Regions from separate parts of the Oceanobacillus sp. FSL K6-0251 genome, predicted to be linked through region 2. Evidence: riboswitches for the same ligand, from Rfam matches in the RefSeq annotation. Region 2 holds a riboswitch; each other region holds the start of a gene.
What was found. A riboswitch is a leader RNA that binds a small molecule or an ion and turns the genes downstream of it on or off. The one in region 2 is predicted to bind thiamine pyrophosphate.

Region 1: linked by a shared signal. The riboswitch ahead of tenA (thiaminase II) and the one ahead of MKY45_RS03565 (ABC transporter ATP-binding protein) in region 2 are both predicted to bind thiamine pyrophosphate.
Region 3: linked by a shared signal. The riboswitch ahead of MKY45_RS21485 (acetylornithine deacetylase) and the one ahead of MKY45_RS03565 (ABC transporter ATP-binding protein) in region 2 are both predicted to bind thiamine pyrophosphate.

What each region holds. Positions count from the first base shown of each region.
Region 1 covers NZ_JBBORS010000001.1:2,376,424-2,381,084, forward strand. The annotation lists gene MKY45_RS11975 (twin-arginine translocase TatA/TatE family subunit) at 1-35, shown strand, start outside; gene MKY45_RS11980 (NAD(P)/FAD-dependent oxidoreductase) at 540-1,586, shown strand; gene MKY45_RS11985 (NAD(P)-dependent alcohol dehydrogenase) at 1,906-2,946, shown strand; TPP riboswitch at 3,097-3,199, shown strand; gene tenA (thiaminase II) at 3,291-3,977, shown strand; gene MKY45_RS11995 (uridine kinase family protein) at 4,278-4,661, shown strand, end outside.
Region 2 covers NZ_JBBORS010000001.1:703,140-707,800, reverse strand. The annotation lists gene MKY45_RS03580 (transposase) at 1-356, opposite strand, end outside; gene MKY45_RS03575 (ABC transporter substrate-binding protein) at 642-1,655, opposite strand; gene MKY45_RS03570 (ABC transporter permease) at 1,657-2,397, opposite strand; gene MKY45_RS03565 (ABC transporter ATP-binding protein) at 2,401-3,174, opposite strand; TPP riboswitch at 3,317-3,426, opposite strand; TPP riboswitch at 3,531-3,631, opposite strand; gene MKY45_RS03560 (alanine/glycine:cation symporter family protein) at 4,282-4,661, opposite strand, start outside.
Region 3 covers NZ_JBBORS010000001.1:4,404,768-4,409,428, forward strand. The annotation lists gene tenA (thiaminase II) at 1-638, opposite strand, end outside; gene MKY45_RS21485 (acetylornithine deacetylase) at 678-1,946, opposite strand; TPP riboswitch at 2,028-2,131, opposite strand; gene MKY45_RS21490 (MFS transporter) at 2,440-2,739, shown strand; gene MKY45_RS21495 (MFS transporter) at 2,760-3,503, shown strand; gene MKY45_RS21500 (helix-turn-helix transcriptional regulator) at 3,476-4,300, opposite strand; gene MKY45_RS21505 (hypothetical protein) at 4,503-4,661, shown strand, end outside.

The DNA.
Region 1 (4,661 bases), 1.7 Mb from region 2:
CAAAGGAAATACCGAAAGTCAACAGAGAAGGTTGAAATCTTATGTTAATATTCTGCAATGCAATAAGCGTATCCGATGAATATGAGTTTGAGGTTTATTAGTATAGCTGTTTTCATAGAAAGAAATTTGAAGTCTTGTACTAAAAAAGAGAGCTGCACCGGCAGAATCCTTTAGGTACAAGACTTTTTTGCTGTGTATGAGATGACTTTTACCGGTTTTTTTAAGTAGCTTAATCAGGAACGAAAAGATAGAAATAAAAAAAGACACATTGACATTTATAATGATAATGATTATCATTATCATTAAATAGTAGGATTTCTTTATCTAGCGGTTTTGATGGGACGAGTAAACGCAGTCCCAGGTCCAACTAAGGCGTTCGCGAATTGAAGTAATTGAAGACATTTTTCATCTCCCAATTTGCGCATCATTCTAGATATTATCCAATATTTTAGCGTGTGTTTTTTATCGATCTGGTGTGAATCCTCACGAATATTAGAAAAAGAATACAGAAAATTTAACTTATGGAAGGTTGTTAGACGATGACAGAATGCAAAGATGTAACCATTATAGGCGGTGGCCCGGCTGGATTGTATGCGGCCTTTTATTGCGGGATGCGCGATCTATCTGCCCGCATTATCGAATTTAAACCAAACCTCGGAGGGAAGGTTCATATCTATCCTGAAAAAATGATTTGGGATATAGGAGGACTAACACCGATTACCGGCGCTCAATTGATAGAGCAAATGGAAGCGCAGGCACGTACATTTAACCCGGAAGTTATTTTAAATGAAAAAGTGGAAAAACTTGAAAAGAATATGGAAGATTGTTTTGTGGTGACAACCAATACAGGACATAAATACGTTAGCCGAACGGTTATTTTGGCAACTGGCGGAGGTATTCTGGAACCAATTAAATTGGATATAGAGGGAGCGGACCGTTTCGAGGTAAGCAATCTTCATTACACAGTACAGAGCCTTGACAGGTTTAAAGATAAGAAAGTGATTGTTTCCGGCGGAGGAGATACGGCCATTGACTGGGCTACCGAATTAGAGCCCATTGCGGAACAGGTATCATTGGTTTATCGAGGGGAGGAATTCAAAGCAATGGAAGCGCATATCGCTCATCTGGAAGCCTCCTCTGTCCATATCTATAAAAATACAAAAATAGAAAAATTGCTTGCAGACGAAGAAGGTCATCATGTCAAAGAAATCTTGACGAAAAACCAAAAAACCGGGGAAAAAGTTCGTTTTGAAGTGGACGATTTAATCATTAATCATGGATTTGACAGAGAGCTGAAATTTATTAAAGAAAGTCCGTTGAAAGTAGAACTTGAACAGGACTTTTTCGTAAAAGGATCCGGAAAAGCTGAAACGAACATAGCTGGTTTATATGCTGCCGGTGATATTCTTTCATTCGATGGAAAGGTGCACTTAATTGCCGGCGCGTACAATGATGCAGCGAATACAGTGAATCAAGCAAAGCTGTATATGAAGCCGGATGCCTATAATGAGATTTATGTCTCTTCTCACAACTCAAAATTTCATGAAAAAAACAGAAAGCTGCTTTCTCACTTGTATACGAAATAATAAGGCAGAAAATATGAATTTAAATGATACATGCCATCTTCTTATTGACACTATCTCGAACAAAGATAGTGTTTTAATTTTGGAGGAAATGGAATGCCTTACATTGAGAAGCTGTTCTAAGAAAATAGAGGAAGAGCTTATAGCACATTGTATTCTATAAAAAGAGAAAGATCGCACGTTTATTTATCGTATATCAACACGCATGTTACAATGAAGAATATGTTCTTAAAAAATTATAGCTCTCTATTTTTCCAAAATAGTATAGGATGACGTATTTATACGCTTGGCAAAACAATACATATCAAAGAGGTGTAGCGGAATGAAAAAGATGAAGGCAGCAGTTCTGAATAAGCCATTGGATATTGAGGTTAAGGAAATAAATATACCAGAACCAAAGGAAAATGAAGTATTAATCAAAGTGCAGTGTATCGGTGTATGCGGCTCTGATGTGCACTACTACGAACACGGAAAAATCGGGCGTTATGTCGTAGAAGAACAACTCATTTTAGGGCATGAATTAGCAGGAGATATTGTTAAAGCTGGCAGTCAGGTTGAGAATCTTGCGGCAGGCGACCGTGTAGCTGTCGAGCCGGGTGTGGTATGCGGAACTTGTGAATATTGTAAATCAGGCCGATACAATCTCTGCCCGGAAGTACAATTTATGGCAACTCCGCCAGTTGACGGAGCTTGGTCTGAATATGTCACGATTCGCAGTGATTTCGCCTTTAAAATACCGGATCAAATGAGCTATGAAGAAGGGGCTTTAATTGAACCGCTTTCTGTTGGCATTCATGCGATGCAGCGCGGAAAAGTTCATCCCAATGATAAAATGCTGATAACCGGTTTAGGACCTATTGGGCTGTTAGCGATCAAGGCAGCGAAAATATTCGGAGTGAACGAAATCTATTGCTCGGATGTGGTACCATATCGCAGAGAATTAGCGAAGAAATTTGGCGCGACAAAGGTATTTGATCCAACACAAGATAATATTCATGAGGAGATAGAAAAGGCAACAGCTGGCAGTGGTTTGGATATCGCCGTTGAAACTTCAGGTAATGGCCGGGCGGTTCAGGATGCACTGACGATTACGAAACGCGGAGGAAGGATTGTATTAGTTGGATTACCTGCATCCTCAGAAATACCTGTAGATATTACCCATATCGTCGATTCAGAATACGACATTCACGGTGTTTTTCGCTATGCAAACAGTTATCCGACAGCAATACAGGCAATTGGCAGTCAGGACCTTGGTCTCGAGGATGTAATTACCCATAAGTATCGTTTAGATAATATCAAAGAGGCTGTAGAAACCGCCGTAAATCAGAAGGATACTAGCATTAAGATAATGATTTATCCATGATAACGAGTGAAACACACTAGTTTTTTAAGCTTCTTGGAAACCTATTTTTTTAATAGATTTGATTATTTCTTTGCTGATTTTCTTATAAACAAAAAAGACTTGACTTAACAATTTGTTCTGCTACCATAATAGACAATCGAATACATTTCAATTTTCTGCTAGGGGCGCCGTAACGGCTGAGATAAATGTATATTTAGCACCCTTAGAACCTGATCTGGTTAAGGCCAGCGGAGGGAAGTAGAATAAGCAGACAACCATGCGCTATTTTTTCGTGTGTATGTTTTTGTATGCAGATGCTTCCTTCTACGAGTCTTTAGAAAAAAGATTAAAGGAGGATTTTTTTTATGAAATTTACGGATGAATTACGTGCTGCAACGAAGGAAAGCTGGGAGCAAAGTTTACATCACCCATTTGTGCAAGGAATCGTGAAAGGAGATTTGCCGCTAGAAACATTTAAGTATTATATTTTACAAGATATTTACTATTTAAAACATTACGGTAAGATCCACGCGATTGCAGCATCCCAGGCCGAAGATTTTAAGCTGACTGCTCTTTTAGCTGATAAAGCGCGCTTTACAGCAGAGGCTGAACTGACCGTGCATAATGAGCACGCTGAGATTTTAAATATTACACAAGCAGATTTAGATAACTTCAAACCAGCGCCAACTGCGTATGCCTATACTTCGCATTTGTATCGAGCAAGCCTGTCTGGAAATCTAGCACATACTGTGGCTGCCATACTGCCATGCTATTGGTTATATGCGGACATCGGAAAAGTGAATGAAAATGCCACTCCAGAGCCGGAAATTTATCGTAACTGGATTAAAATGTATGCGAGTGACTGGTTTCAAGATTCAACTACCGAAATGATTAATTTACTAAACACTTTAGTTGAAGATATGAATGATAAGGAAAAAGAGAAGGTAAAAGAACAATTTATTATCGCAAAAGAATACGAACTCCATTTCTGGGAAATGTCCTACAATCTTGAAGGCTGGCTTTCAGAAAGTAAAAAAGTGAACAGTCGTTAAGAAGAAACAGAACGGCTTCCAATTTCTTAATGGGTTCGGTTTATTCGTTCCATGTTAAAGAACTCTCATTTATCTGAGGGTTCTTTTTTTGGACTGGAAGGGAAAAGTATTTATTATACCAACTACGCAATTTTGTTAAAAACACGATGCAGCTAATTTACTTGTGATACAATTTTCGTAATGGCAAGAAGCAAACAAGCCGAAAGCCGGAAATTTAGTTTAATAAGCATTTATTCCAAAGAAATGAATACTTGTAGATAGTGAATTTAATCTTGTGTCTGACACGGAGAAGGGATAATCGTGAAAAACACTCAAGTAACAAGAAAAGCTTCCGAGCAAATCGTATCCGCTATAAATGGATACCTGAAAGGACGAATCAGCCCCTTAGTGGTGGCTTTGGACGGGGGGAGCGGTGCAGGAAAATCTACGCTGGCTGCTGAGGTTGCTTCACACGTAGGAGCAACTGTTATTCAGTGTGATGCGTTTTTCGACGCGACGATTACAGACGAGAAATGGAATACTTCTACATCGGAATGGAAATGTCCCAGATGTATTGACTGGCAACGTCTGCATAAAGAAGCATTGTTACCGCTTATAGCGGGGGAAAGCGTTCAATATCATCCTTTTTCTTTTTCAGCTGAAAGCGGTCTGGCCTCATCCTCCATAACGAAAGAGCCCTCAAAG
Region 2 (4,661 bases):
TATTTTTGTCGTAAGCCATGTTTTCCCGATGTTTGATATCCTTTTTTGAAAGAAGCTTTTTTCTTGCGTTCATGATTTTGCAGCTTGGTATAGCCCGTCTGCTTTTGCTTCTTTAAATAGACATAATTTTCTTCGCTTTCATATCCAGAATCCGCAACAATATGACGATACGTGAAAGGGAGGTTTTCCTTTAAATATTGAAGCATCGGAATCAACGTAGCTGTGTCGTTACGATCGGAAAAGACATCTATTCCCACGATAAATTCTGCGTCTACAGCGGCTTGGACATTGTAAGCTGGTCGAATGATCAGGAGCTGCATATCCTTGAAGAAGCCAGCGAAAATTGATATTTTCATCGTTCCAATAAAAAGAAAAACACCGAAACCATAAAAAACTGCACGGAAAAAGCGTTGATCATCGTCGGCATAATGGGCTAATTAGGAGATTCGTCAAAAAAAGGACACACAATGAACGTATATTCTAATACCGTACATTACGCAGTTCGAAAATTGACTGAAAATACCTTTTCGCAGAATTTTTTGATGAGGTAATCTAGGCAACCTTATCAAGAAATTCCATTCCAGCCCTATATAATGACTTCATATAAAGTATTACATTTCCTATTGCCATTTAGGATATTATTATTCAATATTGATAAATATATCATCGATGTTTGGAATTTCTTTAATTACTCCATATTCCTTTAACCATTTTGCTGTTTCTTCCCATGAAGCTTTTTCTTGTGATCCAAAACCTTGCTCTGATTCCATTTTTGGTAAGAGAATAGACAAGCTTTCTGTTTCTATTTCTTTTTCTAAGGGAAAGTTTCCTTCATCCTGGTGATCAAGCAGGATTTGCAGTGCCTCTTCTTCATTTTCAATCATGAAATCATATCCTTTTCGTGCAGCCCGCCAAAATGCTTCAATATTTTTCTGTTCCTCTTCCCATGTCTCGTCACTGGTAACAGCGACAATTTCATAAAAGTGAGGAACCCCGTAATCTACTGGATTAATAAAATCAATATCATAGCCTTCACTGCGCAGAACTGGCACTTCATGGTTTACATACATACCACTTACAGCATCAACCTGCTCAGAAATAAGAGAAGAACCCAATTCAAATTCCACATTCAGCATATCTACTTTTTCATAATTTCCACCGTCATGTTCAACAATTGTTTGAACAATTGCTTCATTAACAGGAATTCCAGGATACCCTACCTGCTTCCCTTCTAAATCTTTCGGAGAATTTACCGGATCATCGGAACGGTAAACAATGTGATTTAATGGCTCCCGAACAATAGCAGCCACGGATTTAACAGGGATATTTTCATTTGCTCTTGCTGCAATCACATCAGGCTGGTAATATAATCCCATCGTCACATTGCCTGAAGCTGCAAGTGACAGCGGATCTGTCGGATTTGCTGGAAATTGAATATCAACATCGATTCCCTCTTCTTCAAAATACCCTTTCTCTTCTGCTACGTATAGATAACTATGTACAGCATTCGGGTACCAATCAAGCATAATAGAAACGGTATTTGTTTCTTTTACGTTTTTATTATCCTCTGCTATAGATTCTTCCTTTTCATTTCCACAAGCACTTAAACTAATAAAGATTATTAGAATACCAACTATTATTGATAATTTTTTCATATTAAGATCTTCTCCATTTCAATATATATTTTTCTAATAAAACAACAGTAATAAACAATAAAATTCCAATCAAAGAAAGAAGGACAATCGGAGCAAATACACCCGCTCCATTAAACTGTGTCATCATCCGACGACTAAAATACCCTAAACCAGCTTGTGCACCCAGCCACTCTCCAATTGCCGCTCCAATCACGCTCATTGGCACCGCTACTTTTAGCCCTGAAAAAAAAGAAGGCAGTGCGGATGGGACTTCTAATTTGAAAAAAAGAGCTCTTTTAGATGCACCTAATGTTTGAAATAATTCTTTCAGCTCTTTACTTGTTGATCGAAAACCATCGAAAGTACTGACGGTAATTGGAAAAAAGGTAATGATAATTGTAACGATAACTTTACTCCAGATGGAATAACCGAACCAAAGTACAAAAATGGGCGCCAATGCAATAATAGGAATAGTTTGTGATGCAATTAAAATAGGATAAATCGCTTGTTGTAATGTTTTAGATAGATTCATGCTTATTGCTAAAGCAACTCCCAGTACCAATGAAATCCCAAGACCAATGATAATAACAGCAAGCGTCATAGGAAGATGATGCAACAAGAGCTCTGTTTTTAATTCCCATAGCTTCTTCACGATTTCGGTTGGCGCTGGCAAAATAAATGATGTAGCGACAAACCCCGCTCCCGCTTCCCATATAAGCAAAAAGATTGTGATTAAAATAATAGAATAAAGATAATTTTTCATGCATTACACCCTCATCCGAAACTGATCTAGTAAATCATTTTTTAGCTCCGTCACTTCCTCTTTATCTAAATCGTATTGTCGTCTTGGACGTTCTAAAGGTACTTTAATTTCTTTTAATGTTGTAAATGGGGTATCCGTAATGACGAAAATGCGGTCAGACAAAAATAATGCTTCTGAAATATCATGTGTTATAAACAAAATAGTAGATTGCTGTTGTTCCCACTGTTCTAATAACCATTCCTGCATATATAACCTGGTCATTGCATCTAAGGCTGAAAAAGGTTCGTCCAACAACAACACATTAGATCCGGATAACGTGGCTCTTAAAAAGGAAACCCGTTGCCGCATCCCCCCAGATAATTCATGAGGGTATTTATTCTCGTATCCTTTTAACCCAAAGGCCTCCAGCAAGTTTTGAACAGTTCTTCTATCGAGATGATTTTCCTTTTGCAGTTCCAATGGAAGAGCTGCATTTTGTTGAACAGTCCGCCATGGCATCAATAAATCCTGTTGAGGCATATAACCAACTTTTCCAGAACGATTGGTTACTGGATCCTCGTTTAAATAGATAGTTCCGCTTTTCAGTTCCTCCAATCCGACAATTAGACGGAAAATTGTCGACTTGCCGGACCCACTTGCACCGATAATGCTTACAAATTCACCATCCGCAATAGAAAGATTCATATTTTTTAATATAGGAATTTTCCCTGCATCATTTTTGTAATAGAAATTTACGTTTTGAAACTGAAGAGCTATTTTTTTATTTTGTTCTCTCATCCTTCGTTCTCTACCTTCTTTCTAACAAAAAGTGTATTATTATGTCTTAAAAGCAATCATCAACTAATTAAATATGCAAACCTCCTTCCAAATAAAAATACCCCAGACATGAAGCCCAGGGTACATACATTTCCTTATGATAGAAATTACTTTGCATGTTCCCTACGCTGGTCTCAACCAGATCAGGTTCTAAGGGTCTATATCTTACGGATAGTATCTCAACCAGCAACACTGGTCCCCCTACATTCTTATTAAATTGGTATCTCTTTTATTGAATTTATGACATAAGCATTAAAAAACCCATTCAACGAATACAGATGAATGGGAAATGAATACATAACTAGATTATTATCTACTTAAGTAAGTCATCACTTCCCTACGTTAGTCTTAACTAAATCAGGTTATAAGAGTCAAGTTTCCTTTCTCAGCGATAAAAATCGCTCCCCTAGTGATTATAGAAATATGAAATTTTTGATTCTATAAATGAACTTGTATGATTGAAAAATACGTTAAGATTCACAATGTTATTTTCATCAGCCACATCTATAGAGAACTGTAGGAAAAATAACTTAAAGTAGAATCTATTTAAACATATAAAATTATAATATGCAAATTATTCTAATTTATCTTTTAAAATCATGAGATTTGTTTGTATATAAAAAAAGATATATCCGCCTATTTTAATATGTTTTCAGGTGAAATTTGGTGAAATAATATAGGATATACAACGGTATAATAAAATAAAAAGAATAACTTTTACTGAGATACTCCTGTTATATGAGGATAGGAGCATCTATTATTTCTAAAGGTATTTTATAATAAATAAAACAGATTAAAAAGAACAGCTCAGCTTGGCTTACATAGCTGTCCTCTTGTAAACGGGACTCTTGTTACTGGAGAAGTGATATTATTTGGAAATCCTGAAGACAACCTTTTAGAACGAATAAATCCTATAGCTGCAATTAAATTCAATTATTGAGAAACCTAAAAAGTGACTTCCATGGATGCAAAGAAGTCACTTTTTATACGAATTGATTTCCCCTCAATTATTTCCTTTATATGTCCGATAGAAAATTACTGTAACTTTATCATTTATTACAGCAATCATTAACCAGCCAGCTTCTGCTTCCTCTCCTCCTCTTTTTCCTTTCTCCGTACTTCTCTAAATTTATTTGTTTCAGATACAATCACGCCGGATAATAAACAGAGCGCAATCAAGTTGGGCACTGCCATTAATCCATTGAATATATCCGCAAGATCCCATACTAACTGCACAGATTGAACCGCACCAAACAGGATAACCAGACAGAAAATGATTTTATAATAGATTGTATTTCGATCTCCAAAAATATAACCGAAGCATTTCTCCCCATAATAGGACCAGCCCAGAATAGTGGAATAAGCAAAGAAAATAAGGCCGAATACAACAATATAATTACCTAATCCAGGCAAGAAAAAGTCAAAAGCTTCTCCTGTAATGACAGGTG
Region 3 (4,661 bases), 3.7 Mb from region 2:
ATATCCCAAAACATATATTCATAGCGGCTCGTATTCAGAAAAATAGCTTCTAAATGATCCAGTTCTGCTTCCGAACAGCCTTCCGCAAGCTCGTCTAATTTTTCAATCAGCCACTTGCCGATGGAACCAAATTCATCCGAGCTGTACATTTTCACCCATTCTCCATACTGTTCATGCTCCAGTGCACCCGGCTTTTTTGCCAGCTCCAGACCAATTTCATAATAACTCCAGGCACACGGCAGAATCGCTGCAATCAATGCTGCTAAAGAACCTTTCTGTGCCTCTGCAAGCATATTACTGCTGTAGGCAAGCGTTACAGGCCCTGGAACCGTAGATTCTAGTTCCTCCCTGGAAATACCGAGACGCTCGGCATACTGGCGATGAAGCTCCATTTCGAAATTCAGGGTTTCATCCAGCGATTTAGCAAAGCCAGACATAGTATCTAAATCTTTTGCAAGCACCGTTCCCATTGCGATTACTTTTGAGTACTCTATCAAATACTTGTAATCCTGACACATGTAGAATTTAAATGACTCTATATCGAGTGTACCGTTACCAATTCCCTGCACAAATGGATGCTGGTGGCTTTTCTCCCAAATTGAATCTGCTGACTTTCGAATACGTTCTGTAAATTTCATGTATATGCGCTCCCTTTTCTATCATTTTTAGTAACTGTCTTATTCCTGTTTTTCTGTTTGACACCATTTCAAAATAAATTGCAGCAGGGACACTGTATAATCTACTAACTCGTCGATGTTTACCTGCTCATCCACGGCATGGGCGTGCTTCAATTCACCAGGTCCATAGCAGACCGTCGGAATCCCGTATGCTGCAAGCCAGCCGCCATCAGTTACTGTTTCCGACATTCGGACTTTCGCTTCCTCGCCAAAAGCTTTGCTATGACTCTCCTGTAACATCGCAAAAGCAGCATGTTCTTTATCTACGGAGAAAGACGGGAAAATTTCACCCCGGTCCACAATCATCGATTCGCCTCCCCATTCAAAGGCGGGTGGATTATCCCGCATCCAGACATCCGCTTCAGCCGTCTTGCGTAAATGGGACTCAATTTCTGCAGCAACCTGCTCAGAAGTCTCATCGGGATAATAATGAACGGTAATCCATAGGCGGCATTCATCAGCAATAAAAGCAGCATGTCTGCCTCCTTCAATCACTGCCGGGTTGATGGTATTGGTTCCTGGGGGAAAGCCTGGATAGGATTTGGTCACTGCCCAATGTCGCTCCAGCTCCTGCAACGCAATAAGGAGCTTATTCATCTTTTCAATGGCGCTGGCTCCTTTCATCCCGCCGCCTGCATGAATGAGCTGGCGACGTGTACCATCATGGTGCGTGATTGGACTTTTCACTGTGATCCAGCCGGTAATAACGCCTCCTTGCCCATGTATTTCACAATGACTTGTATCTGCAACGATGGCATAATCCGCTGTATACCCGCGTTCTCCACATTGCTTCGTCCCTGCTTCCCCAACCTCTTCCCCAATGACGGACTGCAGAATAACATCCCCGCCAAGGCGAATCTGGTGGTCATGCAATATGCGCATCGCAAATAAACACGCTGCCAGACCGCCTTTCATATCTGCTGCACCCCGCCCAAATAATGTACGTCCTTCCACTGCTGGCTGAAATGGCGCATGCTTCCAGTTTTCACCTTCCTCTATAGAAGCGACATCCACATGCCCATTAAGAATCAAGCTGTTGTATGTATCGGAAGCAGTTCCACGTAAACAGCCGACGACATTCGGGTCACCGGGATAAACCTCCCATTGTTCTGTTTCAAAATTCATTTCCTTCAAGTAGTTCGCAATGTAAGCTTGGATAGCCTCTGTATTTCTTGCAGGCGGGGCTGGTGTTTCAAAACGAATCAAATCACTGACAAGCGCTATTAATTCGTCTTCTCGATTTCGAATCTCCTGAATTACCCTCTCCATTCAAAAACCTCCTTTTCAGCACGCAAAAAAAACCGCCTCCTGATTTAGAGAGCGGCAGAAAAGTTTGGTTCATTTGCCTAAAGGCATATCCGCCCACTTCCCTCCGCTAGTACGAACTAGATCAGGTTGGTAAGGGTCAAGACAATATGCCTCTCTCAGCTTAATAAGCACCCCTAGTGGATCCATTGCGTATGTATTTATCCCTTTTAGATTACCATACGAATTTGTAAGCGTAAAGCAGAATTTAAGAAAGGATGATTCTATACCCGCTTGTCTGCATACATATTGCTGTTTTTTTGCGCAATATCAATACAGATGAAATCCGGAATACGTTGTAACCTTCTTACAAAGGAGGTTACAGCTAGTGTACATAACTATCATAAAAAAAATAAACGTGTCCGAAACTATCTGCTTGCTACTGCCAGTTCCAATTTGGGGAATGTGATGACTGGCATGGCTCTTTTATTTCTTGCTTATGATTTAACTGCTTCTAATGCGTATACCACCCACAGGGATTGCTATCGCTCAAGTTGCTCCTTATCTGCTGTTCGGATTGATTGGAGGAGTTATTGCTGACTGGATTTCTAAAATGAAATGGTTAATTCGTATCGATTTATTTCGTTCTCCACTTCTCATCGGGTTAGTTTTGTTAGACTTCTCCAATCAGCTTGCTTACTGGCATCTAATTATTGTAAGCATCTTGATTCATTTATGCGGATGCTTATATAATCCGGCGCATCGGGCAATCATCCCGCTTATCACGAGTGAAAGGGAGAGGCCCGCAGTAGTTTAACGGACACTGTTACAAGGGGAATGACTGTTTTAGGACCTGTTTTCAGCATTATCTTCATGAATACCATTGGTGTAATCCACTTTTTCACGCTGGATGCACTCAGCTATCTATTGAGCGCGCTTTTTCTATCATTCATTCCCTTAAAGGAAGAGCAGACAGATAAAAAGCATTTTAATATATTCACAGCCATCCGGGAATTTGCTATATGGCTCCGTTCTCATAAAACCATCCGTTCCTTATTTGAGATGACAGCTTTTATTGTTTTCTTTAACACCTGGGTTTGGCAGGTTGGGCTGTTATTACTGTTACAAGAAACGATGGCGAATGCAGAAGTATGGTACAGCGTTGTAACAGGATGGTTTGGAATTATTGTTATTATTGTGAATCTGATTATTCCCTATATCTTTAAACAATTTACGCTAAAAACCTACCTTCTCAGCTCCCTTATCTGGGGGACAGGCATTTTATTCTTAGGAGGTTTACCAGCTGTCCCCCTGCTTTTTTTGGGAATTATCTGGGTAGCAGTCGGATTGCCGCTGTCTGGATTATCCAGGGTCTATTTACTGCAAAAGTATATTCCGCCAGACATGCTGGGAAGAGGTTTCAGTTTCAATGCCGTCCTGCTTTATTTTTCTAATTTTATTTCTTTAGGTTTCTTCGGACTTGTATCTTATTGGGTCTCCATCCACCTGATTTTTATCATCTGCGGGACATGTATGATGATTCTGGCTGGAGTTTATGTATTGCTTAACCTGCGAAAATAGCTTGGCCTCATACCATACAGTTTCTTGAATAGACGATTATAGACAGAAACAGAAGAAAATCCCGAATCCATCGCAACCTGCAATATCGTCGTATCAGTAAATTGCAGTTTATCCAAACTGCGTTGAATACGATAGATTTGCAGCCATGAAAATGGCGAAACACCCACCTTCTCTTTAAATACATGTGAGAGCCGGTACTTATCTAACTGGGCAATTGCAGCCATATCATCTAATGTCCAGTTAGATGTATAACTTTCCTTCATTGCCTCCAGCACTTTATAAATTGGGAAACCTGCAGCAGTGTATGCTTCCGGCTGAACATCCTGATAATAACTGTTTACACTTCCTTTCATCAGAAGGATTGCTAACTGCGTAAAGCTGTTATCAAGGAATACCTTCATACTCGCATCCATTACCCCATTACTTACATCAATATAATCCAGAATAAATGCCACCCACTTCTTTATTTGCAGCGATTGCTGCGGCATTTGTGCAAATTGAATATCTGCTGAATGATGATTCATCAAATTTTTGGCAGCTTGATTTATCAATCCTGGATTTAATTCGATTAAAAATTCATGATGCGCTACCTCTAATTGCCGATGGGGGTCATAAGGAGTCAAAAGCAGCATTTGATCCGCATGAAAAGTCAAATCCTGATGAGGCAGCTGATATGTCATGTCTCCGCCAAGCGAGTAAATGAATTTATAACAATTATCTGACCGCCGGATACTTTCCTGTTCAAATTCCGTTTTAAATAAGAATAGGCCTTGATCCGTTGAAAGTATTTTATTCATCGATTTCCCTTCCTTATTTTGCTTATTTCTGTAATAAATCATTAATATTCTTAAGGATATTTAAATTCTATCATATGAACAGCCTTCATGATTTTAAAATGCTGTTCAAATTCCCCTAAGCATTGTATAAATTGAAATAGTAAAATTTTTACACAGGAAAAATAATCCTGCAGCAAATACTTTTTAATCTAAAAATACTACAATGCATTTTGGAACCCCGCAAGATAAGGATGGGACACATGGAACGATAAAAAAAATAGGTGCGTATGCAATTGGGATTTTTATTTTCTGCGTCTTAGTTACAGGCATAGTCGATGAATCAAAGAATCTGTATCAGCTGTTACAAGATAAAGGCGGACAC